DNA from 2 places in the Haloactinomyces albus genome. Region 1 is predicted to be linked to the other one. Evidence: riboswitches for the same ligand, from Rfam matches in the RefSeq annotation. Region 1 holds a riboswitch; the other holds the start of a gene.
The links. Region 1 has a riboswitch for glycine ahead of gcvP (aminomethyl-transferring glycine dehydrogenase). Riboswitches for the same ligand answer to the same signal wherever they lie in the genome.
Positions count from the first base shown of each region.

Region 1 (11,730 bases):
CCCCGCACAAACGCCCGCGCATGGTGCGCTTCGTCCGGGAGCTTCCGCGCAACGAAATGGGCAAGGTCATGAAAAAGGCCCTGGCCGACCGCGGCGCCTCCGCCCGGGCCGACCATGGTTGACCGGATCGGCGCCCGCCCCCTGATCGAACAGGTTTGCACACGGTTCCGGGAGTGGCGGCCCGAGCCGGTCACCGAGGCCGGACGGGATGGTCCACTGGAGTGGACGGGCTATGACGATCAGCGTTCCCTCGCTCGCAGGCGCACCGGTACCGACGAGTCGGTGGTGTGCGGTCACGCATGGATCGGCGCGCAGCAGGCGGTGCTGATCGCGTTCGAGTTCGGTTTTCTCGGGGGGTCCGTGGGTCAGGATGCGGGTGCGCGCATCGTGGCGGCGTTCGCCCGGGCACGGGAACTCGGTCTTCCGGTGGTGTCACTGGTGGCTTCCGGTGGGAGCCGGATCCAGGAGGGCATCTGTGCCCTCCGGCAACTTCAGCACATCACCCGGGCGTGCCTGTTGACCCGGCAGGCCGGATTGCCGCACATCACCGTGCTGCGGAACCCGACGACGGGCGGGATGTGGGCGTCGCTGGCAGCGGGAGCCGACCTTGTCCTTGCCGCACCGGCGGCCGCGGTGGCTTTCGGAGGAAGCCGTGTTCGCCACCAGGACGATCCGGATGACACGGCCTTCACCGCGGAAGGCAAGCTTTCGACAGGCCAAGCCGATCTTCTGGTCGAGGATTCCGAGCTCGCCGACGTGCTGGCCACGGCGCTGGAGCTGCTCGATCCGGCTCGACTGAACCCCTCGCCCGAACCCGCGGAGGTCCCTGCCGCGCTCGGGCAGGAAGACCTCCCGGACAGCGGCTGGGCTGCTGTGCAACGGGCCAGAGCGGAGACGCGGCCCCGGGCGAGCGCGTACCTGGACAGCTACTTCACAACGCGCTTTTCGATCGCCGGTGACCGGACAGGCGGCACCGACGCGGGGATGTGGTGCGGACTCGGTGAGCATCACGGGCGAACGATCGTGTACGCCGCGCAGACGGGGACGGCCACCACCCCGGCCGGTTTCCGTACGGCCGGAAGGGCCATCCGGCTGGCGTGCCGGCTCGGGTTGGCCGTGCTGACGCTGGTGGACACTCCCGGTGCCGCCAATACCGCGGAGTCGGAGCGTGCGGGCGTCGGCCCGGCCATCGCCGAGCTGTTCACGGCCGTTGCCGAAGCCACGGTTCCGATCACGACACTGGTGATCGGTGAGGGCGGCTCGGGCGGTGCCCTGGCTCTGGCCGCGCCGGAGCGGACCTGGATCACCCCGGATGCCTACTTCGCGGTTATCGCACCGGAATCCGGTGCCGCGATCCTCAAGCGCGGCCGCGAACACGTCGCCGAGGTGGCCGCCGGGTTGCGGTTGCGACCGCAGGACCTGCTGGAGCTGGGATTCGTGCGCGGTATCGCCTCGCCGGACCGGTAGGCGCGGCGCCCGTGCGGAAGTCCCCGGAAAGAATTGCCCGGGGCCGCCGGTATCGCTCTCCGGCGGACCCCCGGGGCGTTCCGGGGACGTGGTCTTCGACATGGTGGTTGCGGCGCCGCGAGGGGACGTCGGTTCCACAACCACCCATGCCGTCCTGCACACCTCTCCCGCACCCTACGCGGGTTGGCGCTCCTTCTTCTCCTCCTCCTGGACGAGATCCTGACCCCATGCCCGGCGCTCGGCCGTGTCGGGCTCCAGCGCGGCCATCGAAACCGGCGAGTTGACTCGCCGTGTCAGCCAGGACACCACCAGAATCGTGAGAAGACCGGCGACCATCGAGACCGTGCGGAACGGGAAGAGCACCGATCCGTCCTCGTACCATGGCCAGGGCAGGAACGGCTCCAACCCGAAAACCGGCGAGCCGCCGGAAAGCCGCAAGAAGAGTCCGACCAGGAAGCCGGAGATCGCCCCGATTCGGTTGGCGAACGGCACGAACAAGGCGCACACCAGCATCGGGAACAGCAGTACGTAGATCAGGTCACTGGCCAGGTACCACAGCTGGTAGACGCTGGCGACGTTGAGCGCCAGGATGGTCGCCGCCGCGCCGATCACCACGATCAGGCGGCGGATCGTCTTCTGCACCTGCTGCGCTTCCGCGTTCGGGCGGAGCAGACGGCGGTAGACGTTCCACCCGGCCACCGACGACGCGGACAGCACCGAGGAATCCACGCTGGACATGACCGCTGCCGCCAGGGCACCGAGGCCGAGCGCGGACACGGCGGTGGGCAGGAGATAGCGCAGCACATAGGGCAACGCCAACGACGGGTTCTCCAGCGGCGGAGCGCCCTCGGCCTGGAAGTTGGCCGCTGTGGCGATCACGCCGATCAGCACCGGAGGCACGGCGGCGAGGACGGCCACCACGCTCGCACCGATGGACAGGCGCCGGGCGACCTCCGGAGTACGCGCCGACAGGACACGCTGGAAGTAGACCTGCCACGGGATGCCCCCGAAGACCAGCAACAGGCCGGAGTCCCACCAGTTCCAGTAGGCGTGGCCCCAGGCCGGGTCATCCCACCCGGTCAGCGGTGGGAACAGCGCGGCGTAGGACTCGAAGTCCATGGTGTAGTTCGACCAGGCACCGCCCAGTCCGCCGACGCTGGCCGCGGCGAACGGGATCGCCACGGCGAGACCGATGAAGATCACCACGATCTGCACGACATCGGTGATGGCCACCGACCACATGCCACCGACCACGGTGTAGGCCACGGCGATGGCAGCCGACAGGATGATGGCGACGTTGAAGTCCAGCCCGATGATCGTGCCGAACGTGGTGCCCAGCGCGGTGAGGATCGCGCCGGTCCAGAAGATCTCGCCGAGCACGGCGGGAATTGCACCCAGACCCGCGGCGCGCTTGCCGAACCGGATGTCGATCGGGTCCAGCATCGTGGTGAATCGGCCGCGCCGCATCTTCTTGGCGAAGAACAGACCGCCGATGAGCAGGCTCAACGCGTAACCCCAGGGCGCCTGTGCCCAGGCGAGGCCGCTGGAGAAGGTGGCCTCGGTCGTACCGCTGATGTAGCCACCACCCACCCAGGTGGCCGTCATGGTGAACACGCCGATCCACAGCGGCATGTTTCGGCCGGCAACCATGGTGCCGGCCAGTCCACTGGCGCGTCGGGCGGCGACGAAGGCACCCAGCCAGTAGAACAGGGCGTAGAACACCAGCATCGCGATCAACCCGGGCCAGGACACCTGGGGTTGTGCGATGGCAACGTAGCTCAGGGCGAGCCCGAGTACGACGACGAAGACGCCGATCTTCAGCATGCCGCCGGTGTTTCGCCCGGAACCGGATGATCGCTCTGTCGGTTCGGTGTTCGTGTCTCTTTCCGCAGGCACGTTCGTCCTTCCGTCTTATCGTCAGAGCAGTTGAGGACCATAACCACGGAAAGCGTAGATGTACAGATGTACTAGTTACGTAAAGGTAACGGAGCGGCCATGCGATCTGCCCGGGTGGATAGCGGGGCAGTGGTGTGCCGGTGCGCCAAAGTCAAGGAAAAACCGCAGTTCACGGCGCTGTTGAGCGGGTGGTTGCGGCGGCAGGCGAGGAAGGGGTCGCGACTCCGTCGCAGAGAGGACGGTCACGGTGCGTTTGTTATCGGTGTCACCTCTCGGCTGGCGATTACTGCGCTGAGTAACTACCGATGGCTCCGGAGTGGTCGACAATGGGTTTCCGGCCGATTGCGGGGAGTCGGGAAAAGTCGATATTCGCGCTCGGACAAGGTGCTCCGGAATGCCTGAAAATCCGTTTCGACTTCTTCGGGAAAGTCCGATTTCTTCGCGGTCGGCGGGAACCTCGGCGGGCGCGGAGGACGGCGACACGACAACGGCAGGGCGAAATCGACGCGATGAAATCGATGTGCGGAAACCGACACGGGAAGACCTCACCCCGAATCCGTCGTTGCCGGAAGGGGAGAGCGCGGCCCGGAGTCCGGTGACGGGTCGGCTCGACGAGTGGACGAGTGGTTGTGGACGAGTGGTTGGCGGTTGTGCTGCTGCGCTGTGCGCGCGGCTTTCGGTGGTGGGCGGTTCGGCGCACGGTAAGAGCCGCCGAGCGCTTCGGAGGCGACGCAGCGCGACACAGTGGCTTCGGTCACACACAATTCGGTCAGGGAATGTCGCCGGGGCGGGTAGCGGCAAGGCGCTCAGGCCGGCAGCCGGAACGGAGGTGCTACCACTGATGCACACGGAAACGCACTCGGCAGCGGCCCATTCGGACAGCTGCCGAAGGGGTGCGGAACTGCCGACCACACCGTGCAGCGTGGTGTGGAGCGGTGGTCACTCGTACGTACTTGAAGGAGTGGGCGGTCGCTCGCTCTGGGCGGGCGTCGACGATCGGGGTCGCCCGCTCTTTCTGACCGATGCCGAACTCGAACGCAGGGGATGGAGCCATCCTCGGAACTGACGCGGGCGCCGCGATCGTGCTGAACTGCCATGTGGGATCCTGAACGCAAAGCGGGCACGGTGTGGTCCTACCCGGGTTGGGTCCCACACGGGGAGGGGTGCCCGCCGGCGTGAGCCGGCCCGGGCGGGAGCGGTCGCACAATGGTTCAGGGGAGGCGCTCGTGGTGCAGGATGCCGACGGCACTCCCGATCGAACCGCTGCCACGGGGAATCCTGCAGATCGGTCCGCAGCGGAACGGGCGTTCGATCATGAACCCGACCCGGGGCTGGCGCGGATCAAGGAAGCCGCAGCCGGGGTCTGGGACGACCCGTGGTGGACGCTGCCGAACCTGCTCAGCGTGCTCCGGCTTGCCGGGGTCCCGCTGTTTCTGTGGCTGCTGCTCGGGCCGCACTCCGACCTTCTCGCGCTGCTTGTGCTGGTGGCCAGCGGCATTACCGACTGGCTGGACGGCAAGCTCGCACGGTGGCTCGGTCAGTACAGCCGCCTCGGTCAGCTGCTGGATCCGGCAGCCGACCGTCTTTACATCATCGCGACTCTGTTCGCCTTCGTCCTGCGCGGCGTCGTTCCCTGGTGGGCCGCGACCGCGCTCATCGCCCGGGATGTGGTGCTGACCCTGTGCCTGCCGGTCCTGCGCTACCACGGTTATGAACCACCCGATGTCCACTATCTCGGCAAGGCGGCGACGTTCTGCCTGATGTACGCCTTTCCGCTGTTGCTGCTCGTGCAGGGTGACTTCTCCTTCGACGCCGTTGTCCGGCCGGTCGCCTACGCCTTCACGTGCTGGGGCGGGGCACTGTATCTCTGGGCAGGGGTGCTGTACCTGGTTCAGGTGATCGCCGCGGTACGGGTGGCGCACACCCACCGTGGCCGGTCCGGCCGGTTCGGCCGCGCCTGATGAAGCCCGTCGGCACGACCGGGTGGAATATCTTGCGATGTGGACAGCACAGCCAATAGGCTGATCCATCCCGTTGCATGAGCTCTGCCGTGACGGGATCCGACGAGTCAGACGAGGAAGGTGGAACCCAGGTGACCTCGGAAGGAACCAGGTACACCCAGGAGCACGAGTGGGTGTCACCCACCGGCGACGACGTCGTGCGGATCGGCATTACCGATTATGCCCAGCAGCAGCTCGGGGACGTGGTGTTCGTGCAGTTGCCCGATGTGGGCGAGCAGGTGGCGGAGGGTGCCACGATGGGCGAGGTCGAGTCGACCAAGAGCGTCTCGGACCTCTACGCACCTGTCGCGGGTGAGGTTGTTGCCCGAAACGAGCAACTCGACAGCCAACCCGAGCTGGTCAACTCACAGCCACGTGACGACGGGTGGATGGTCGATATCCGGCTGGCCGATCCCGCCGCATTGGAGCGGTTGCTCGACGAGGCAGCCTACCGGCAATTGATCGACCAGGGATGATCTTCCTTCCGGGGGGAATCCGGGAGTCGATATTGGGAGTCGCACGTCCGGCACGGTCCCCGACACGGTACGTTGGGTGACACTGGCACGACCCATCCGCTTAGAGGAGAGCTCAGGTGAGCACGAACGACGGGCCCGGCGACGTACCGCCGGAGCAGTCCTCGGAGACCACCTCGGTCTTCAGGCCCTTCCTCTCGGAGCAGGAAAATACCGAGAGCGCGTCCTCGGAGCCTGCCGCGTCCGGGGTCGATTCGCTGCCCGCCGGGTCCGCCCTGCTGGTGGTCAAGCGTGGCCCGAACGCGGGGTCGCGCTTCCTGCTCGACCGGGAGACCACCAGCTCCGGACGTCACCCCGACAGCGACATCTTCCTGGACGATGTCACGGTATCCCGCAGGCATGCCGAGTTCCGGCGGGAGGGCAACGACTACGTCGTTGTCGACGTCGGCAGCCTCAACGGCACGTATGTCAACCGGGAACCGGTGGATACCTCGGTTCTGGCCAACGGCGATGAGGTACAGATCGGCAAGTTCCGCTTGGTGTTTCTGACCGGACCGGTCGACGGGGACACGGGCCCCCGGTAACGAGTTGGGGGATCGAGCGGGGGGCGGTGTCGGACGGCACCGCCCCCGACTGTTGATGAACGGGGAACAGGGCCGGGTGCGGTGACCTGCCCCGATATTGCCGATTCGGGCTTTGTCCCGGCGGTCTCCCTTTGGGGCTCTGTCCGGAGGAAGCGGTGTATCGTGCGGGGGACTGCGCCTGCCGGGACGGACAGCGCTCGGTAGGGGTTTCGTGGCCCACAGAATGGGAATGGCGCGGTTGGCGGTGGCCGATGTTGGGTGTCTCCGCCGTATCGCGGGTAGCGTCGAAGGCGTCGGTGCGCGATCCTCGACAGGGATGTCACGCTTCGACGCGCTGGAGGAGGCGATTGGACGATGAGCAGCGAAATGCGCGTCGTCGGCGTGCGTGTGGAACTACCAGCCAACCAGCCGATCCTACTGTTGCGGGAGACCGAAGGTGAGCGTTACTTGCCGATCTGGATCGGATCGGTGGAGGCGACGGCCATCGCACTGGAACAGCAGGGTGTACGGCCTGCGCGGCCATTGACTCATGATCTGCTCAAGGACGTGATCGGAGCGCTCGGGCGTGACCTGGAGCAGGTGCGAGTCACCGATCTCCAGGAGGGCACGTTCTTCGCCGAACTCGTCTTCGACGGGGACGTGCGGGTATCGGCACGGCCGAGTGACTCGGTGGCTCTCGCGCTGCGGATCGGGGTGCCGATCCACGCTGACGAATCCGTGCTGGACGAGGCCGGATTGCTCATTCCGGATGAGCAGGAGGACGAGGTCGAGAAGTTCAAGGAATTCCTGGACTCGGTGTCGCCGGAGGATTTCCGGGGGGCCGACACCTGACCTGGTCGGCCGCGGCACCACCACGGGTCCTCTTCGGACCTCGGGAGCCGAAGGCGGCCTTCGATGACGGGAAGTTGCCGGGCGCGGGCGGCCGTACGACCGCCCGCGCGTCGCGTTGACCGCCTCCTGGCCCGAGCTTATCGTCGAAGTCACGCAATGTGCTCTGATGTGCTGTCGGTGGCAGTATGGACCCACGCGATGAGCTCGAGGCAGTGAATTCGACGAGGCAGTGAATACGGCACGGTGAATCCGATGCTCGGACAGGTGGCATCCCCGGATTGCGGTCTACCCGGGGTCTGGTGGTCGCCGGCTGGACGCCGGTCGAGGGGAGGCAGGCGTGGTTGAGCAAGCACCCGACCGGGATGCTGCGGTGGAGCAGGGAGAACTGTTTCCGGACGCCTCGCTGCCGGATGAGCTGGTCGGTTACCGCGGTCCGGCCGCCTGTCAGATCGCGGGCATCACCTATCGGCAACTCGACTACTGGGCGCGCACAAAACTGGTCGGTCCGTCGATCAGGCTCGCGGAAGGCTCCGGCTCGCAGCGGCTGTACTCGTTCAAGGACATACTGGTGCTCAAGGTCGTCAAACGACTGCTGGACACCGGGGTCTCGCTGCACAACATTCGCGTTGCGGTGGACCATCTCCGGCACCGCGGAGTCCGTGACCTGGCCGGGATCACCCTGTTCAGCGACGGTACGACGGTCTATGAGTGCACCTCCGCCGAAGAGGTGGTGGACCTGCTGCAGGGTGGCCAGGGCGTGTTCGGCATCGCGGTCAGCGGTGCCATGCGCGAGATCACTGGAACGATTCACGAGTTCCCCGCCGAGCGGGCGGACAGCGCCGAACAGCTCGACGGAGCAGAGGACGAACTCTCCAGACGCCGTCGCGATCGCCAAACGGGCTGAGCTATCAGGTAGGCTTCGGGGAGTCGCAGACCCCGTACGGGAGAGTTCGCTTCGGCTGCCAGTCGGAGCGGCGCCGAAGGAGCAACCTTCCCCGACAACCTCTCAGGCCTATGGACCGTACGGGCGAGATACCTCTGGAAAGAGGGTCGGTCCCCACCGGGTGACAGGCCCCGCCGACGGTGCAAGCTCGGCCACGCCGAGTGAAGCTCTCAGGCGTCCGCTTCGCGGACATTGACAGAGGGGGAGGGCAGTACTTCCGCGAGTGCTGCCTGCCCCTGGCTGCAATGCCCGCGATGATGGAGGTTGGGCGATGACCGACGTGACCAATGACCGCATTCCGCTCGCCGCTCTCGAGCACGGGACTCCGTTCGCCGATCGCCATGTCGGACCGATGCCTGCAGAGCTGGCCCGGATGCTGGACGTGATCGGTGTCGGTTCCCTGGAAGAACTCGGTGAGCACGCTGTGCCTGCCGGCATTCGCGAGCGCGACCTGCGGATGGCGCTGCCGGAGCCGGCCACCGAAGCCGAGTCGCTGGACGAACTGCGCGAGCTGGCCCAGCGCTGCCACCCGCACACGGAAATGATCGGCCTGGGCTATTACCCGACGATCACCCCACCCGTGATCCGCCGCAACGTGATCGAAAACCCTGCCTGGTACACCGCTTACACGCCGTACCAGCCGGAGATTTCCCAGGGACGTCTCGAGGCGTTGCTGAACTTCCAGACGATGGTCGCCGACCTCACCGGTGTGCCCGTGTCGAACTCGTCGATGCTCGACGAGTCCACGGCCGCCTCCGAGGGGATGACCCTGGTGCGGCGCGCGGGCAAGTCCAAGTCGCCGCGTTTCGTCGTGGACGCCGATACGCTGCCACAGACCCGCTCCGTCATCGAAACGCGTGCCGAACCCCTGGGCATCGAAATCGTGGTGGCCGATCTCTCCGAGGGCGTCGCGGGACTGCCCGATGGTGAGTTCTTCGGTGCGCTGCTGGCATACCCGGGGGCCTCGGGTGTGCTGCGGGATCACGAAGCGCTCATCTCCGAGATTCACCAGCGGGGTGGGATGGCCGTGGTCGCGGCCGACCTGCTCGCACTGACACTGGTTCGCGCGCCGGGTGAGATCGGCGCGGACGTCGTCGTGGGCACCAGCCAGCGCTTCGGTGTGCCGATGGGCTTCGGCGGTCCCCACGCCGGATACATGGCAGTGCGCAAGGGGCTGGAACGCCAGTTGCCCGGCAGGCTGGTCGGGGTCAGCGTCGACGCCGATGGCGATCAGGCCTACCGGCTCGCGTTGCAGACTCGGGAACAGCACATTCGCCGGGAGAAAGCCACCAGCAACATCTGCACCGCCCAGGTATTGCTGGCCGTGGTGGCCTCGATGTACGCGGTCTACCACGGTCCGGCCGGTCTGCGGGCGATCGCGACGCGCACGCACCGGATGGCCGCCGTGCTCGCTGCCCAGTTCCGCCATGGCGGGATCGAGGTTCTCGGGGACAGCTTCTTCGACACCGTTGTCACACGGGTGCCGGGCCGAGCGGACGAGATCGTGGCAGCGGCCCGGGACTCGGGAGTCAACCTTCGCCGTGTGGATGCCGACCACGTCGGCATCAGTTGTGACGAGACGACCGACCGTGACCATCTTGCCAAGGTGTGGCAGGCCTTCGGTCTGACCGGTACCGATCTGGCCGATGTCGATGATCTCGACGCCTCGATTCCGGACGCGCTGCCCGATGCATTGCGGCGCAGCTCGGAGTATCTGACGCACCCGGTGTTCCACCAGCACCGCTCGGAGACCTCGCTGCTGCGTTACCTGCGCAGGCTCTCCGATTCCGATGTGGCACTGGATCGCAGCATGATCCCGCTGGGCTCGTGCACGATGAAGCTCAACGCGGCTGCCGAGATGGAGCCGATCACCTGGCCGTCCTTCGCCAATATTCACCCGTTCGCGCCCGCAGCGGACGCCGAGGGGCTGCTGAAGATCGTGCAGGATCTGCAGTCGTGGCTGGCCGAGATCACCGGTTACGACGCGGTGAGCCTGCAGCCCAACGCGGGCAGTCAGGGCGAGTTCGCGGGTCTGCTGGCCATCCGCGCCTACCACCACAGCCGTGGTGAGTCGCAGCGCGATGTGTGCCTGATCCCGGCGAGTGCGCACGGCACCAACGCGGCGAGCGCGGTGATGGCCGGGCTGCGTGTGAACGTGGTGCGCTGCGACGACTCCGGCAACATCGAGATGGACCACCTGAGTGAGCTCGTCGAGAAACACCGCGACGACCTCGCCGCCATCATGATCACCTACCCGTCCACGCACGGCGTCTACGAGAACACCGTGCAGAACGTCTGCGGGATGGTGCACGATGCCGGCGGGCAGGTCTATGTCGACGGGGCGAACCTCAACGCGCTGATCGGGCTGGCTCGGATGGGCAAGTTCGGTGCCGATGTGTCGCACCTGAACCTGCACAAGACCTTCTGCATTCCGCACGGCGGCGGTGGGCCCGGCGTCGGCCCGATCGGCGTGGGTGCGCATCTGGCGCCGTTCCTGCCGAACCACCCGCTGCAGCCGGAGGCGGGCCCGGAGACCGGTGTGGGGCCGATCAGCGCCGCTCCGTGGGGCAGTGCGTCGATCCTGCCGATCTCGTGGGCCTATGTCCGGATGATGGGCTCCGACGGCCTGCGTCGCGCGACACTGACCGCCGTGGCTTCGGCGAACTACGTCGCCCGGCGCCTGGACGAGTACTTCCCGGTGCTCTACACCGGCTCGGGTGGGTTCGTCGCTCACGAGTGCATCCTCGATCTGCGTCAGGTCACCAAGGACAGCGGTCTGAGCGTGGAGGACGTCGCCAAGCGGCTGTGCGACTACGGCCTGCACGCGCCGACGATGTCGTTCCCGGTGGCCGGCACTCTGATGGTGGAGCCGACCGAGAGCGAGAACCTCGCCGAGCTGGACCGGTTCTGCGAGGCGATGATCGCCATCCGCGCGGAGATGGACAGGGTCGCGGCCGGGCACTGGTCCGTCGACGACAATCCGCTGGTGCACGCACCGCATACCGCTGCCTCGCTGGCGGGGGACTGGGATCACGCCTACGGTCGTCAGGAGGCCGTCTACCCGATGGGCACCGATGCGGCCAAGGTGTGGCCACCGGTCCGGCGGATCGACGGTGCGCGCGGGGACCGCAACCTGGTGTGCTCCTGCCCGCCGCTGTCGGCGTACGAAGGGTGACCGGCCGGTACGATCGGTGACCCCGTCGACTACCGTTGGCGACTTCACCTGAAAAGACTTCGAGAGGGGTTGAGCTCATGCTCACCATCAGCGAAGACGCAGCTGAGGTCATCAAGGTCGTCCTGTCGGGAAATGAATCTCCCGAGGGGGCCGGTCTGCGGATCGCCACACCCGAAAGTGGCGATGTGAACGAGGGTCTGCTGGCGTCGGTCGTCGCCGAGCCAGAGGGCAACGACCAGGTTGTCGAGGCCGAGGGCGTGCGCGTCTTCCTCGATCAGCAGGCGGTTTCGGTACTGGGTGACAAGACCCTGGACGCCGAGCGCGATGACAACGGCGAGGTCGGTCTGACCGTTCGGGAGTG
Region 1 is NZ_JAVDXW010000001.1:308,970-320,699, reverse strand. Features, by position in the region: gene JOF55_RS01510 (acyl-CoA synthetase) at 1-122, shown strand, start outside; gene JOF55_RS01505 (carboxyl transferase domain-containing protein) at 115-1,467, shown strand; gene JOF55_RS01500 (high affinity choline transporter 1) at 1,642-3,291, opposite strand; gene clsA (cardiolipin synthase ClsA) at 4,695-5,324, shown strand; gene gcvH (glycine cleavage system protein GcvH) at 5,456-5,839, shown strand; gene garA (glycogen accumulation regulator GarA) at 5,956-6,420, shown strand; gene JOF55_RS01480 (bifunctional nuclease family protein) at 6,775-7,251, shown strand; gene JOF55_RS01475 (MerR family transcriptional regulator) at 7,589-8,155, shown strand; glycine riboswitch at 8,183-8,283, shown strand; gene gcvP (aminomethyl-transferring glycine dehydrogenase) at 8,466-11,369, shown strand; gene JOF55_RS01465 (HesB/YadR/YfhF-family protein) at 11,447-11,730, shown strand, end outside.

Region 2 (11,730 bases), 1.1 Mb from region 1:
CGTGTCCTCCGCCGTGCCGTGCGTCGACCAGGACAGCGGATGCAGCAGGCCACCCGAGGGTTCCGCGAACGTGTAGCCGACCACCCCGTGCCTACCCGCGCACCGGCCGGTGCCCAACGAGGTCAAACTGGTGACCGTCGTCGTCGGGAACCCCGCCTTACCGGGTGCTCCGGTGGCCAACGAGGTCAGGAACGGCGCATGGTCGGCGTACTCGTGCAGCAACGTCCAACCGAGCCCGTCGACGAGCAGCACCACCGCCCTACGGCATCCGGGCATGCCGATGGTGTCGGTGAAGCCTGCGGTGCCGAGCGCGGCCAGCGCGGAGGGCAGGACGTCGGCGAGCTCACGTCCGGCACCATCCGGAGCGACGATCCAGTCCACCACGCATCCCTCCGCCCCCGGAGACAGCGGACCGGCTCCTCGGAGCAGGAGCTCACGTCCAGCTTCTCAACACGGTCGATCGCTGCCAACCGCCCGTGCGGAAGGATCGGACACGATCCTAGAAGCCCATCGACTTGCCCACGATCTCCTTCATGATCTCGGTCGTACCACCGTAGATCGTCTGCACCCGGGAGTCCAGGAACGCCTTGGCCACCGGATACTCCGCCATATAGCCGTAGCCGCCGTGCAGCTGCAGACAGCGATCCACCACTCGCTTGTTCATCTCCGACAGCCACCACTTGGCCATCGCAGCGTGCTCGACGCCGAGTTCGCCCCGCTGGTGCTCGGTCACGCAGCGATCGACGAACACCCGGCCGATCTGCACCTCGGTGGCCATTTCGGCCAGCTCGAACCGGTTGTGCTGGAACTTGCCGATCGGGCGGCCGAAGGCGGTGCGGTTACGGCAGTATTCCTTGGTCGCTTCCAGGGTCCGCTCCGCGGCGGCGGCCGAAGCCACGGCGATGGACAGGCGCTCCTGTGGCAGGTTCTGCATCAGGTAGATGAAGCCCTGGCCCTCCTCACCGAGCAGGTTCGCCGCGGGGACACGCACGTCGTTGAAGAACAACTCAGCGGTGTCCTGGGACTTCTGGCCGATCTTGTCCAGGTTGCGGCCGCGCTCGAAGCCGGGCATGTCACGTTCGACCACCAGCAGGCTGAATCCCTCGTGGCCCGCCTCGGGATCGGTGCACGCGACGACGATCACCAGGTCGGCGTTGATGCCGTTGCTGATGAACGTCTTCTGGCCGTTGAGGACGTAGTCGTCGCCGTCCCGTACGGCCGTGGTGCGAATGCCCTGCAGATCACTGCCCGTACCGGGCTCGGTCATGGCGATCGCGGTGATCGTCTCTCCGGAGCAGAATCCGGGTAACCAGCGCTGCTTTTGCTCCTCGGTGGCCAGACGTGTCAGGTAGGGCGCGTTGATGTCGTTGTGCACGGGAACACCGAAACCCGAGACTCCGGCGTTGATCAGCTCCTCGTCGAAGACGACGTTGAACCGGAAGTCGTCGACGCCGCCCCCGCCGTAGCGCTCGTCGACACTCGTGCCCAGTAGTCCCTGCGCACCGGCGGCGAGCCAGGCGTCGCGGCTGACGATGCCCGCGGCCTCCCACTCCTCCTGATGCGGCACCAATTCCTTGTCGATGAAGGTTCGCGCCGTCTCGCGAAAAGCCCGGTGCTCATCGTCGAACAGTTCCCTGCGCATGGCTCACGCATCCTTTCGGTTCGGCCGAACGGCTCCGGACTCGAGCAGTCCCTCGGCTCCGGCGACCCGCCACTCGCGCAACACGGAGTCGCCGTCGGCGCCGGAACGGGGGACCGGACCCGGTGCCGGATTCGGCGTGTGGGAAAACCGGGGCGCCGCCGCCGGTTGAAGCGTCCCGTTGTACTCCCCGAGTGATCCGCGCGCGTGCACGTGCGGATGCTCGGCGGCCTCGGTCATCGACAGCACCGGGGTCACGCACGCATCGGAGTCGGCGAAGATCTCGGTCCACTCCTGCCGGGTCCGTGCGGCGAAGGCCTCGGTGAACCGGTTGCGCAGTTCGGGCCAGTTCGCGGGATCGTCGCGGTCGGGGAGCGCCCCGGTCAGCCCCAGGCGTTCGAGCAACTCCTCGTAGAACTGCGGTTCCAACGCGCCGACGGCCATGTGCTCGCCGTCGGCGGTGGCGTAGACGTCGTAGAACGGGGCACCGGTATCGAGCAGGTTCGTACCGCGCTCGGTACGCCACCCACCGGTCGAGAGCATGCCGAACAGCATCGTCCCCAGATGCGCCGATCCGTCCACGATGGAGGCATCGACCACCTGGCCACGGCCGCTGCCGCGTGATTCCAGCACAGCCGCCAGGATCCCGACCGCGAGATACATCGCCCCGCCACCGAAGTCGCCGAGGAGGTTGACCGGAACCTGGGGCGGGCCGCCCGCTCTGCCGATCGAGTGCAGCATGCCGCTCAACGCGATGTAGTCGATGTCGTGCCCGGAGCTGGACGACAGTGGACCGTCCTGTCCCCACCCGGTCATCCGCCCGTAGACCAGTGCGGGATTGACCTCCCAGCAAGTCTCGGGGCCGATACCGAGACGCTCGGCGACCCCCGGCCGGAAGCCCTCCAGCAGCACGTCGGCCTGCTCGACCAACCCGAGCACGGCGGCCGGTCCCCGCTCGTGCTTGAGATCCACCGAGATCGAACGCTTGCCGCGATTGAGCAGGTCGTCCTGTTCGCCCGCGCTGGTGGGGCGGTCCACGCGCACGACGTCGGCCCCCAGATCGGCCAGCAGCATGGCGCAGAAGGGAGCAGGCCCGATCCCGGCCAGCTCGACCACCCGAATCCCCGCCAGCGGACCCCGTCCTGCCTGCCGATTCGATTCCTCGCCTGCTGCCACTGGCACACCTCCCTGCATGCCTGTGTCGTCCGACACAGAACTGTGACGCAAATAGTGTTACACCGCTGGTGTCACATTGGTCAAGGAGTATGGTGCCACGCATGCTCCGAACAGCGGACGAAGAGCTCACCGTCGACGAACTGGCAGCACGTGCGGGTGTCACAGTGCGCACCGTTCGGTTCTACTCCTCACGAGGACTGCTACCGCCCCCGCGCCTGCGTGGACGAGTGGGTCTGTACGGAGGCGATCACCTCGCACGGCTCGACCTCATCCGCGAACTCCAAGCGCTCGGATTCACCCTGACGGCCATCGAACATCACCTGCAGCGCATCCCGCACGATGCCCCGCCCGAGGAGCTCGCACTGCATCGGGCACTGCTGGCGCCGTGGACCAATGATCAAGCCGAGGACATCGACCGGCACGAACTCGACCGGCGCGCCGGCCGCTCACTCGACGACGAGCGGATCGAGCAGCTCGTCATGCTCGGCATTCTGGAGCGCATCGAGAACGAGCCGGACCGCGTGCGCCTGTCCAGCACCGCGATGCTGGGTGTCGGCGTGCAGATCCTCGATCTCGAGCTACCTCTGGAGATGATGGTGCAGGCCAAGCGGATCGTCGAGCAGCACACCGCACAGATCGCCACCGACCTGCGCGAACTGTTCGCCGCCCATGTGCTGCGACCCTATGTCGAGCGCGGCAGGCCGGAGAACGAGCGGGAGCGGGTCCGGGCCGCCACCGACCAGCTCCGCCCGTTGACGATCCAGATCCTGGTCAACGGTTTCCAGCGAGCGGTCAACGATGTGATCCGCGACCACGTTTGAGGCCTGCCTGGTTGATCACGGGCGATGACGTGCTCGCGATGTGTCGGCACAGCCGCGCCCCTGCGCGATGCGGGGCGCGTGCTGCCGGGGCCGCACATCCGGAGGCGGCTTCGCCGGTCCACAGCGGAACGGTTTCACGTTCGGCAGCGTTGCCCGAACGAGTGAAACTCGATTCGGTGGTTCTTCCCGCCGAGTACAGCGATTCGGAGGCTCTGCCGGTAAGGATGGATCGGTAGAGATCAGCCAGTAAAGCTGAATGCCATCTCCCGATCCAGATGGAGGCACCACGAGCATGGCTGCAATCCGGTTATTCGGCCGCACACTGATCGCCACCACCGCGATCGCCGCGGCCACGCTGGCTTCCACCGGCGCCTCCGCAGCACCGCTGCCGTCGGCGAGCTCCGAGCCGTCCGTGCAACACTCCGCCAGCGTTCTGCACCTCACCGTCGATCGCGGCACCGGCTCCGACCCGTACCGAGCGGTAGTACTCACCTGCGGACCAGCCGGCGGCACCCACCCCAAGGCAGCATCGGCCTGCGAGAACCTGGACAGGGCAGGCGGGAAGTTCAGCGGCCTACGGGCAGGTCGGGACAACGCCATGTGCCCGCTGGTCTACCGGCCGGTGACCGTGACCGCCACGGGCACGTGGGAGGGCACCCCGGTCAAGCACGAGAAGACGTATTCCAATGCATGCGTGCTCACCGCCCACACGGGGCCGGTCTTCGACTTCTGAGGGATCGTCGACACCACGGCAGCGGCACCGCCACGGCCGGACCACGTGGAGGCCTGGTTATGGTGGTCGCATGGTCCCCGCCGATTCCGAAACCGAACCCCGGCGTCGGCCACGTCGGGTCTATCGCGAGGGCTCCGAGCCCGATCCCCGCTTCACGCTGGCCAACGAGCGCACCTTCCTGGCATGGCTGCGCACTGCTCTGGCCCTGATGGCGGGAGGAGTCGGAGTCGAGGCTCTCCAAGCGGCGCAGGAGCGGACGAGCCCGCTGGGGACACTGCTGGCGGTCGTCCTGCTCACCGGTGGCATTCTGTGCAGCATAACGGCGTTCGTGCGGTGGGCCTCGACCGAACGGGCCCTGCGCACGGGTAGCGCCCTGCCCGCGCTCCGGATGGCTCCCGCGTTCGGTTCCGGACTCGCGGTGATCGGTGTGCTCGCCTGCATTTTCGTCCTGGTTATCGGGTTCTGACCGTGCTCAGCGAACGCGGGAGAAGCGACCGTGGGAGCAGCGGCCATCGCGGGCACAGCGGCCCGTGGGATCCCGGACTGCAAATCGAGCGGACCACCCTTGCCTGGTCGCGCACCGCACTGGCATTCGTGGTGGCAACTGCTGTGGTCATCCGCTTGCTCGCGGGAACCGATGTTGTCCTCGCCGCCGTGTGCGCCGCACTGACGCTGCCCCTGGTCGTGGTCATCAGCTTGCTGACCTGGCGACGCTACCGGCGGGACGAGCGCAGTCTGCACCGCGAAGCACCGCTGTCGGACGGCGCACTGCCCGGTACCGTGGCGGCTTTCACGGTCCTCGTCGGCGGCCTCGGCCTCATCTACGTACTGGCGAACTGAGCGAATCCTCCTGTTCCGGCCGAGCATGCACGGGATCGCCTGCTCGTACGGATGCCACACCTGCCTACACGGGCGCGTCCAGGCCGCGCAGGTGACCGGTCCCCCGGCAGTGCGGACAGGTGCGCCACTCGGCCATCGTCATCCCGGCCTGCATGTCGGTGGTGGCCTGGATGACATACACCCTCGGCTCACTGACCCGGCGGAACCCGCCGCAGGTGAAACAGAGTGTGTTGGGCCCCTGTGCGAAGTTCTCGGCTTCCGAATCGCCCCGCCCGGAGCCACCGTTGTCGTGTTCGCTCACCACACCAGTGTGCCCCCACACGGCCCGGCGCTTCCGGAGAGATCGGAGTGAATGATGTGAGCGGAACTTTCGCCTCAACAGGTGCGACGAAAGTTCCGCTCACTCCCACTCGATTCGGGAGGCACGCACGTCAGCATTCGATGACGTTGACGGCGAGCCCGCCGCGGGCGGTCTCCTTGTACTTGTCCTTCATATCCTTGCCGGTGGCGCGCATGGTGGTGATGACCTTGTCCAGCGACACGAAGTGGCGCCCGGTACCACGTAGTGCCATCCGGGCGGCGGTGATCGCCTTGACCGAGGCGACCGCATTGCGCTCGATGCAGGGAATCTGCACCAGCCCGCCGATGGGGTCGCAGGTCAGCCCGAGGTTGTGTTCCATGCCGATCTCGGCGGCGTTTTCCACCTGCTGCGGACCGCCGCCGAGGACCTCGGCCAGCCCGGCCGCGGCCATCGCACACGCCGAACCGACCTCGCCCTGGCACCCGACCTCGGCACCGGAGATCGAGGCGTTCTCCTTGAACAACACCCCGATCGCCCCGGCGGCCAGCAGGAACCGCACCACCCCGTCCTCGCTCGCGTCGGGAACGAAGTGCCAGTAGTAGTGCAGCACCGCCGGGATGATGCCCGCCGCCCCGTTGGTCGGCGCCGTGACCACCCGCCCACCTGCGGCGTTCTCCTCGTTGACCGCCATCGCGTAGACAGTGACCCACTCCATCGGATCATCGGTCTCGGAGAGCTTGGCCCGCAGATCGGCCGCCCGGCGGCCCACCTGCAACCCGCCCGGCAACTGGCCGGTGTTGGCGCACCCGTTGTCCACGCACTCGGCCATGACGTGCCAGATGTGCAGCAATTCCCGGCGCACCGCATGGTCATCGCGCCACGCGTACTCGTTGGCCAGCATCACACCACTGATCGGCAAGCCCGACTCGCCTGCCCGCGCCAGCAGTTCGGCTCCACTGGAAAACGGATACGCCACCTCGGTGGCGTCCGGAGTGACCCGGTCGGTGCCGGACGCGTCGTCGTCGACGACGAACCCACCGCCGACCGAGTAGTACACCGCCGCCAGCAGCTCACCGCCTGCGCCGTCACTGGCCGAGAACCGCATCCCGTTGGGATGCACCGGCAACGACTTCCGCCGATGCAGCACCAGATCGTGATCGACCAGAAACGACAACTCGTGAGTGCCATCGAGCAGGATCCGGTTCGACGCCCGGATCTCGGTCACCCGATCGGCCACCGCCACCGGATCCACCGACTCCGGCCGGTGGCCCTCCAGTCCCAGCAGCACCGCCTTCGCGCTGCCGTGCCCGTGACCCGTCGCGCCCAGCGAGCCGAACAATTCCGCCCGCACGTGCGCGACCTCGGGCAACAGCCCCTCGGCCCGCAACCGGGCAGCGAACATGCTCGCCGCCCGCATCGGGCCGACGGTATGCGAACTGGAAGGGCCGATCCCCACCGAGAAAAGATCGAAGACACTGATCGCCATTGATCAGCCCTCCTTTGTCTGCCGAGGGCTACTCCCCACCGGTCAACTCGGCATACTGCTCCGCGGTGAGCAGCTTGCCGTTCTCGCTCACGCGCATCTCCAGCAGCCAGCCGTCACCGAAGGGATCGGCGTTGACCAGCGAGGGATCGTCGACCACCGACTCGTTGACCGCCACGACCTCACCGGTGGCAGGCGCGTACAGGTCGCTGACCGACTTGGTGGACTCCAACTCGCCGCAGGACTCGCCCGCCTTGACCTGTTCGCCGACGTCGGGAAGCTGCACGTAAACGATGTCGCCCAGGGCTTCGGACGCGTAGGGCGTGACACCCACGCGCACGATGCCGTCACGATCCTCGAGCCACTCGTGCTCTTCGGTGTACTGGAGATGCGTGGGCAAAGACATAGGGGAGGCTCCGTTGATATCGAGGGCATGGACATGCCCGGGTACTTGGGCCTCCCCCTCTGTTGCGGAACCTGAGAGCTTCGCCGCATGCTTGCGGCTTGCACCGTGGGTGCGCCTGCGCCCCGGCACGGGGCGTGCGCTTTCCAGAGTTGCCTCGGCCGGGCGGTCATGGGTGCCTGAGAGTTTGCGGGGAGTCTTGCTCCTTCGGCGCCCTGCTCACCGGAGAGGTCACCGTCGACCTGTTCCGTGCCCGCAGGGGCTCTCCCGCCCGATTTCAACGGCCGGTATGCGATTGTCGCTGTGTCCGGCAACGATAACCCGGCTCGCCGCAGCGTCCAACCCGGGTGTGCTCCAGGAGGCAGGGGATGATCGATGTCCGGGCTCTGATCGAACGGGTCGGCCCGACGTTACTGCGCATCGTAGGAACTCCCGATTCGACCGAGTGCGTCGGCGATGTCGTGATCGCCGAACCCGGCGTGGCCCGCACCGTCGCCGACGGCGACCTCGTGCTCGGCATTGCCGTGACCGAACTCACCCAAGCGGTGGCGCTCATTCGGGACTGCGGTACGCAGGGCGCGGCGGCGGTGCTGCTCAAGGCGCCGATGGCCACCGATGATGAGGTGGTCAGCACAGCCGAGAGCGCCGGGCTCGCGCTCATCGAAGTGCGTGACGGCACGGCATGGGCACAGCTCGTATGGCTGATCCGCGCAGCGTTGGCGGGCACCGCCGTCGAGGACACCGACGGCGGTGACCACACTCACATGGGCTATCCCGGCCTCGGGGACCTGTTCCGGCTCGCCGACGCGGTCGCCGACGTCGTCGACGCACCGGTGACCATCGAGGACGCGCACTCGCAGGTGCTGGCCTACTCGGCACGCCAGGACCTCACCGATCCGGCCAGAGTCTCCACGATCATGGGACGCAAACAGCCCGATGAGGTGCTCGCGAAGTTCCGTGCGCGCGGGACGTTCCGCAAGCTCACCAAGGGCGGATCTGCGATCTTCGTCCCCGCCCAGCAGGACGGCACCCTGCCCCGGTTGATCATGCCGATCCGGATGGGCGGGGAACTCCTCGGATCGATGTGGGCCGTCGTGCCCGAGGAGGTCTCCGAGGAACGCGCCACGGCCTTCGCCGACACGGCCCCGCTGGTGGCACTGCAACTGCTGCGCTGGCGAACGATCGCCGACTCCGAACGCAGGCGATCGGCAGGGCTCGTCCGGATTCTCCTGGAAGGTGGTGACGGTCGGCGTGCGGCTGCGGACGAGCTCGCGCTGACCGATGAAGCACATCGCGTCGTCGCCATCGACATCCGCCCTGCGGACGGTTCCGCCGAGGGGCACCGGCTGGCGATGTGGGAGTGGATCACCAAGGGGATCGGTAAACGGCCGCTGGTCACCGAGTCGGAGGGCCTGCTGTACGCGCTCGTCCCCGAACGCAGTGGCTCCGGTGGATGGACCGCGCTGCGGGAATCCCTGGACTGCCACATCCATCGGCGCGCAGGTGACGCTCCCCGCATGCTGATCGCGGTGGGCAGAGCGGTCGGGTTGGGGGAGCTGGCACATTCCCGGCAGCAGGCCGAGGAGGTCCTCGGGCTCTTGCGCAGCGGCCGGACGCACGAACCCGTCGCCGTGTACGAGGAACTGTGGCACCAGCTCGTCCTCAACCGAATGGCAGGCGCCGCCACCGACGCCGGAGTCGGCACTCTCGGCCCGCTTCCGCCACTGCGCGAGCACGACCGCAACCAGGGCACGGAGTACCTGGCCACACTGCTCGCGTGGCTGAGGCATCCGGGCGATCCGCGTGCCGCGAGCGCGGAACTGCGTATTCATCCCAATACCTTCCGGTACCGGATGAAGCGGCTGGACACGCTCGTGGACGTGGACCTGGACGACCCCGAGGTGCGCTCGGCCCTGCTGGTGCAGCTCCTCGCCGAGCAATGGGCCCGGCATCGGTGAACAATCGGTTGGTGCTGGGAGCACAAGCACCCCGGAGTCGTCTCGTTCTCCGGCAATGATGCGTGCTGCCGGGCATCGGTGGATCGTGGTGCGCACCCGAAGGAAAGGATGCGTTTTCGTGAAGATCGCCGTTCCCCGCGAGATCAAAAACAACGAGTACCGGGTCGCGCTGACCCCGGCGGGCGTGCACGAGTTCACCAGTCGCGGTCACGAGGTCTTCGTCGAGTCCCGGGCAGGCATCGGCTCGTCGATTCCCGACGAGGACTACCTCGCCGCAGGCGCCAAGATCCTGCCCACCGCCGAGGAGGTCTGGGCCGAAGGCCGACTGGTCCTCAAGGTCAAAGAACCCCTCGCCGAAGAATACCCCCGCCTGCGCCGCGACCAGGTGCTGTTCACCTACCTGCACCTGGCCGCCTCGACCGAGCTCACCCACGCTCTGCTGGACTCGGGCACCACCGGCATCGCCTACGAGACCGTGCAGACCGCGACCGGCAACCTGCCGCTGCTGGCGCCGATGAGCGAAATCGCCGGCCGCATCGCCCCCCAAGCCGGCGCCTCCGCACTGATGCGTCCCCACGGCGGCCGCGGCGTGCTACCCGGCGGCGTCCCCGGCGTGCACCCGGCCCGCGTGGTGGTCATCGGTGGTGGCGTGGCCGGCCTCAATGCCGCCCGCATCGCCCAGGGCATGGGCGCCGACGTGGAGCTGCTCGACACCGACGTCGACAAGCTGCGCACCATCGACCGCGAGCACCACGGGCACCTGAGCACCGTGGCCTCCAACCGCTACACCGTCGACCAGGCCGTGCGCGCCGCCGACCTCGTCATCGGCGCGGTACTCATCCCCGGAGCCAAGGCACCCAAGCTGGTCTCCCACGACCTCGTCGCACAGATGAAACCGGGCAGCGTTCTCGTCGACATCGCCATCGACCAGGGCGGTTGCTTCGCCGACTCGAAACCCACCACCCACGACAACCCCACCTACCGAGTCCACGACTCGCTGTTCTACTGCGTGGCCAACATGCCCGGCGCCGTTCCCAGCACCGCCACCCACGCCCTGGGCAACGTCACCCTGCCCTACGCCCTGCGCATCGCCGAGCGAGGCTGGCAGCAAGCCTGCCGCGACGACACCGCCCTGGCCCACGGCCTCAACACCCACCACGGCACTCTCCTCAACGCACCTGTCGCCGAAGCACACAATCTACCGAGCACAAACCTCGACAAGGTCCTAAACTAAAAGCGGTAGCCAGCGGTTTTCCGGGACAGGCGCCACCGCCGGGAGGAACGCAGGCGGGAACCCGAACGGGTTCCGGACAAGTAGGGGCGGCCTGCTCAACCGGCCTGGGGGTCACCGGGAGCGGGCCGCCACCCCTCAGTGTAGGACACGTTTGCTTCTTTGCCGAAGTCCCGACGCGCGGTGGCGCAAAAATTCCGCTCACCGGGAGCCGACCGGCTTCCCCCCACCCCTCCGTTTCCTCACCCGAACGAGTGCTTCTGCGTTCTCTCGCTGAAGTCCGCATACGCACAAGCCGATATCGGACGAGTGGTACCGGAACCGGGCCGGGCACCTTGCGTCCGACCTGCACTGCTTCCGACTCCGCCTGAGCGTCCGGCACCGAGCCTCCGTATCCCACAACACCGGCGACGATCACCGCTCGATGACGCTGGGAGACGACGTGACGGACACGAGAGCACCGGAGCCGGACGGAACGGACCCGACGCGATGGGACCGGGAACGGCGGGAAGCGGTTCTCGATCAGCTCGACAGGCTGGACGAGGTGGCCCGGGAAGGCGAAGCCGATACCTTGCTGCCGCTGGCGCGCAGTGAGCTGTATCGACTCACGGAGAGCTTGCGAGCCCTGCTGGACGAGCACCAGCCGAACGAGCACGGCCGCTGCCGTGTCTGTCCCGGCTCCCTGCGATCCCGCCGATGGCCCTGTTCGGTGTGGACCACGGCGCACCAGCAGCTGATCGGCAACCAGGCCGACCACTCGGTCAAGCGAGCCAAACAGCGGTATCGGGAGGGACCCGGTTTCCCGTGAGGGGACCGCTGGACAGCAGGACCTCACCCGGAGGCAGCGGCACCAGTTGCCGTGAGGTGTTGAGAGCGCAGACGAGCCCGGTGCTGCCGCGTCGAAAGGCAAGGCAACCGGCTGGTGCGCCGTACCATTCGATGGTGCTGCCACGGAAAGCGTGATGCGTACGGCGCAGGGCGAGTGCCGCACGGTGCAGAGACAACGTGGAAGTGGGATCGTTCGTCTGGGCTTCGACGGTCAGGTGTTGCCAATCCTGCGGGATGGCCGGTGTGTACGGGGCGTCGGTGAATCCGAACGTCGCGTCGGCCCCCATCCAGGGCATGGGGCCACGGGCAGGCTGACT
Region 2 is NZ_JAVDXW010000001.1:1,447,439-1,459,168, forward strand. Features, by position in the region: gene JOF55_RS06780 (alkaline phosphatase family protein) at 1-381, opposite strand, end outside; gene JOF55_RS06785 (acyl-CoA dehydrogenase family protein) at 500-1,642, opposite strand; gene JOF55_RS06790 (CaiB/BaiF CoA transferase family protein) at 1,646-2,833, opposite strand; gene JOF55_RS06795 (MerR family transcriptional regulator) at 2,917-3,636, shown strand; gene JOF55_RS06800 (SSI family serine proteinase inhibitor) at 3,929-4,369, shown strand; gene JOF55_RS06805 (YidH family protein) at 4,440-4,835, shown strand; gene JOF55_RS06810 (YidH family protein) at 4,838-5,209, shown strand; gene JOF55_RS06815 (hypothetical protein) at 5,274-5,510, opposite strand; gene JOF55_RS06820 (L-serine ammonia-lyase) at 5,641-6,996, opposite strand; gene gcvH (glycine cleavage system protein GcvH) at 7,025-7,399, opposite strand; glycine riboswitch at 7,553-7,676, opposite strand; gene JOF55_RS06830 (PucR family transcriptional regulator) at 7,765-9,354, shown strand; gene ald (alanine dehydrogenase) at 9,473-10,588, shown strand; gene JOF55_RS06840 (hypothetical protein) at 11,028-11,393, shown strand; gene JOF55_RS06845 (alpha-amylase family glycosyl hydrolase) at 11,347-11,730, opposite strand, start outside.
Region 2: another riboswitch for glycine. It lies ahead of gcvH (glycine cleavage system protein GcvH); the one in region 1 lies ahead of gcvP (aminomethyl-transferring glycine dehydrogenase).